Regions from separate parts of the Desulfitobacterium sp. genome, predicted to be linked through region 1. Evidence: riboswitches for the same ligand, from Rfam matches in the RefSeq annotation. Region 1 holds a riboswitch; the other holds the start of a gene.
The links. Region 1 has a riboswitch for cobalamin ahead of AC1U9U_RS12350 (zinc-dependent dehydrogenase). Riboswitches for the same ligand answer to the same signal wherever they lie in the genome.

Region 1 (2,206 bases):
TGATGAGCTTTGTCAAGCCTGTCGCAAAGGATTTTGAATCGGTCATGATAATTCCTCCCTGATAATATTTTTTTGATCAGTAGTTTAAACAAATAGAAAGCCCCTTGAGATCTCTGACCATTTTCAAGGCTTCTTCCACCTCTTCGAGGACAATTCTATGGGTAATCATATCTTTAACTTTGATACTCCCATCGGAAATTAATCTCATGGCTTCTTTGGTGCTGCCTAGGGTACAGCCATAGGAGCCAAGGACAGTGATTTCCTTATAATGGATTAAGTTTAAGGGCAAAGGCCCATCGCCTTCCTCTGCCACCAAGCCGCTGAAAAAACCTAAACGGCCTTTTTTAGCCAAGACGCGGAGGGAAAGATCCATGGCATCGTATCCCGGGCAGCAGGGAATGACCACATCTGCACCTCGTCCGCCGGTGATCCTCATAATCTCCTGTTGCACCTCTTGCCGGGTGGGATTTAGAAGGTAATCAAATTCGTAGGTCCTGGCCATGGACAGTCGGTTATCATTGGTCTCCACCAAGATTACATTGGCAGCCCCGCGGGATTTTGCCAGTTTACCGTTTAATATTCCCAATCGGCCGGCACCAAAGATGATCACGGAGTTTCCGGGACCCACCTCAAGCTTTTCCTGCATGTTGACGCTGCAACCCAAGGGTTCCGCCATGGAAGCCTCCTCAAAGGTGATGCCCTCCGGAATCGGGTTTAGAATGCCATTTTCCACCCCTTGACGCGGAACTAATACGTATTCGGCAAAACCTCCATCATAGTTAAAGCCCATGATTTTTATGTCATCACACAAATTGTCCATGCCCTGTTTGCAAAACTCGCATTCCCCACAGGGGATGCCGGGGAATACCTGGACCCGATCCCCCTTCTTAAAATCCTCCACCCCCTCCCCCACCGCCTCAATGACCCCCGTTATCTCATGACCCAGGATACGAGGCAGTTGAAGATCGTATTGCCCCTTCATATAGCATTTCACATCGGTTTTGCAGATACCGCAGGATTTTACCCGAATTAACACCTCGCCAACGTCGCAGTTGGGGGTTTCGACTTCTTGGATTGCCAATGATTCCCTGCCGTGTAAAACTGCTGCTTTCAAAAGATCTCCTCCCTTAAAAGAAATTAGCAAACAAAAAAGCCCACACCAAATAACAGTGTGGACTTTCCATCATCCCCATGTAATACTCGCCTTTTGTCGCGCGAAGACGATATATCTATTCCAGGCAGGTCTCCTGACTTAGGTTCATCATCCTTATGCTGCCTTCCCCCAATCTAGAGTGGCTCGAGTAGCATAAAACTAACCATTACAGTGGCGGGCCCGTTTGGGACTTTCACCCAAATTCCCTATTCTCCCATTTCCATGGGCACCTGAAACGGAGTATTCTTTTGTAAAAATTATATACTAAAGTGTGTTTAAAGTCAAAGGATCTGGGTTGGCAAAAACTTAGTTTATCTTACCATGATGTTGATTTATCCAAATCTTCCTTCCACATTTCAATGAATATCAATATGCCTGGCGCCTTTAGATGCGCTTTAGGAATTCTTTAGTGCGTTTTTGCTTGGGATTGTTAAAGATTTGCTCCGGACTTCCTTCTTCTGCGATAACTCCATTATCCATAAAGACCACGCGATCAGATACCTCCTTAGCAAATCCCATTTCGTGGGTCACTATTAACATAGTAAGGCCGGTTTCGGCAAGTTGTCTCATGACTATGAGCACCTCCCCCACCATCTCGGGATCGAGAGATGAGGTGGGTTCGTCAAACAACATCACATCTGGTTCCATGGAGAGCGCCCTGGCGATGGCCATTCTTTGTTTTTGTCCGCCGGATAATTGCTTTGGTTTGGCGTGGACATATTGATCCATTCCCACCACTTGTAAGTATTTCATCGCGACTTTTACCGCTTCTTCTCTTGAACGCCTTAAAACCTTGGTTTGGCCCACCACACAGTTGTTTAAAACATCGTGGTTGTTGAATAAATTAAATTGCTGGAAGACCATGCCGAGTTTCCTTCGATAGGCATAGATATCGTGCTTATCATCTAATATATTTTTGCCGTCATAAACGATTTGACCGCCGCTGGGTTTTTCTAAAAGATTCACGCATCGAAGGAGAGTAGATTTTCCGGATCCCGAGGAACCTATGATGCAAACTACTTCTCCTTTATTTACCGAGAAATTGATATCCTT
Region 2 (2,206 bases), on a different contig from region 1:
TGGGTTGTGTTGAAAAATCCACGCCAATGGCGACAGTCCCCAACAGAATAAAGGAAATTGGAATCATTAGTATGGACAAATAGGCACGGAGGGAAAGTCCACCTTTGATGATGGACAAATAGGCCATTGCCAGGATAACCACAGCGGAGACGTAAGGATTATTCAAGACAATACATAGTACTAGGGTCGATATGGAGAGAGAGACTTTAAATGCAGCATTCCAATGTCTGATTCCGGAGGCATGAGCATAAAAGTCGATGGAAGATCCTTCACCATGCTTATGTCTGATTGTACTCATTCGTTTTTCCTTCCATACTTATCTACCCAGTCTAATAATTCCTTCACACTATTCACGGTCAACCCGGCGAGCACTCGGTTTTTTTTGACAAGGATGACTTTTAGCCCAAGTTCTAAGGCGGCAGATATTTTCGTATCTGTTCCACCGGCATTACCACTATCCCGAGTTAAGAGAATATCTGTCCCATACGACCTGAATAATACCCGGTTCAGATCTTTGGAGAATGGACCTTGCAGGGCCACAATATTCTTAGGGTGAATGCCCATATCCTGACACTTCTGCACAATCCGCCCTTCCGGAAGAACGCGCACAACGAAACGAGCAAAACCGGCAAAGGAACTGTTCACAATACTTTCGAGTTGATGACTGCCTGTCGTCACAAAAACCGTTGCCGGTCGACCTTCCTCTTGATATACTTCCGCGACGGATTGTTCCAAACGCCGCAAAGCTTCCTCCCAATTATGTACCGGTGAAATCAAGGAACTGATCGGAATCTTGGTCTCAGGTCTTTCCAGCCGGAGATAGGGAATCCCACGTTGTTCGCACCACCGGCTTAACGAAGTAAATTTAACACCACAGGAAGGATGACTGGCATCAAGAACGGCAGAAGGGATTGAACCGACTTCCTTTTCCGACCATGATGACATTTGTTTAAACTTAATTCCCCTCTTATGAAGATCTTCACCAGCTTCACGCGCTGCGGCAGTTTCTCCCAATAGAATAAACATAGTGCTTTTGCCTCCAAATAAAAAAACCCTTCACCAACGGAAGAGTTTAGGGTCATAATGAGCATCTAAAACAAAGTTAAAGATACAAACATTCACCTCCCTAACATCCCGTAGGCAGTTATAATGTTTGGTATAAGCAGGTCTCCTGGCTCAAGATCTTCATCAACTTACGTCTTCCCAGGTAATCCCCAGTGACACTTTGTAAGTCGACTCCCTCTTACAGTGGCGGGCACCGCGTCAGCTTTTACTGACTTCCCTTTTAAATTTTTCCCTCAGGAAAAAACACTCATTCCCAAAATATTCAATTATCTTATATATTAGCATAACCTTAGCAGCCCTGTCTAGTACCTAACACATTGGCAGTTGACCGGGGATCCCAATCCCCATTATCCACTGCATTATCCTTCCTGCCGAAGAAACGCGGATTGATACATAATTATGCACATTTTTCTTCTATGCTTGTTGCCCGATGAGCTCCTCATGTCTGACAGCCGGCTCCTGAGCTCTAATATCCGGTAGGGTTAAGGCAAGCAGAATCCCCACTATCGGGAGAAGGCAGATAAGATTCATTGTAAAAGGCAATCCGAAGTGATCAGCGATAACTCCAAGCAAAGTAACCCCAATGGATCCCATGCCGACGCCAAAGCCAAGCAGTAAACCAGAAGCCAGGCCGATGTTATTCGGCAAAAGTCTCTGCCCAAAAACCACCGTAGTGGAAAAAGTTGAAATTAATCCTGCACCGAGAATAAAAGCGAAAACAGGAATTAACGGACCGTTTAACTTTAGAAATGGTAAAATTGTCATTAAGGAGATTAACATGGAAACCAACATCCCACTGCGACCGCCAAAACGATCGGCAAAAGGTCCGCCTAAAATCGTGCCGAATGCTCCGGCAATTAAAAATACGCTCACTAGATATTGAGGTTCTGCAATCCCTTTAAAGGCAGGAAAATAAAAGGGAATGAAGTAAATTAGTCCGGATTGGATCCAGGAACGAACTGTTACGTAAAGCATTAATAATGTTAAGCTGCCCACCCGATTGCTACCGGAGTGCGTTCGCACCTTTTTCTTAGCCTGATTGGACAAACTTTCCCCTAAGATCCGCTTAAACCTCGGCATTACAAATAAAAAAAGCAAAGATGCTAAGAGGCCCGGTATTGCTACCCAGTGAATCGACTGC

Region 2: linked by a shared signal. The riboswitch ahead of AC1U9U_RS03610 (precorrin-6A/cobalt-precorrin-6A reductase) and the one ahead of AC1U9U_RS12350 (zinc-dependent dehydrogenase) in region 1 are both predicted to bind cobalamin.

Annotation. Positions count from the first base shown of each region.
Region 1 is NZ_CEVWNY010000091.1:8,801-11,006, reverse strand. Features, by position in the region: gene trpD (anthranilate phosphoribosyltransferase) at 1-46, opposite strand, end outside; gene AC1U9U_RS12350 (zinc-dependent dehydrogenase) at 77-1,114, opposite strand; cobalamin riboswitch at 1,221-1,402, opposite strand; gene AC1U9U_RS12345 (amino acid ABC transporter ATP-binding protein) at 1,538-2,206, opposite strand, start outside.
Region 2 is NZ_CEVWNY010000011.1:36,850-39,055, forward strand. Features, by position in the region: gene cbiQ (cobalt ECF transporter T component CbiQ) at 1-298, opposite strand, end outside; gene AC1U9U_RS03610 (precorrin-6A/cobalt-precorrin-6A reductase) at 295-1,026, opposite strand; cobalamin riboswitch at 1,145-1,331, opposite strand; gene AC1U9U_RS03615 (MFS transporter) at 1,480-2,206, opposite strand, start outside.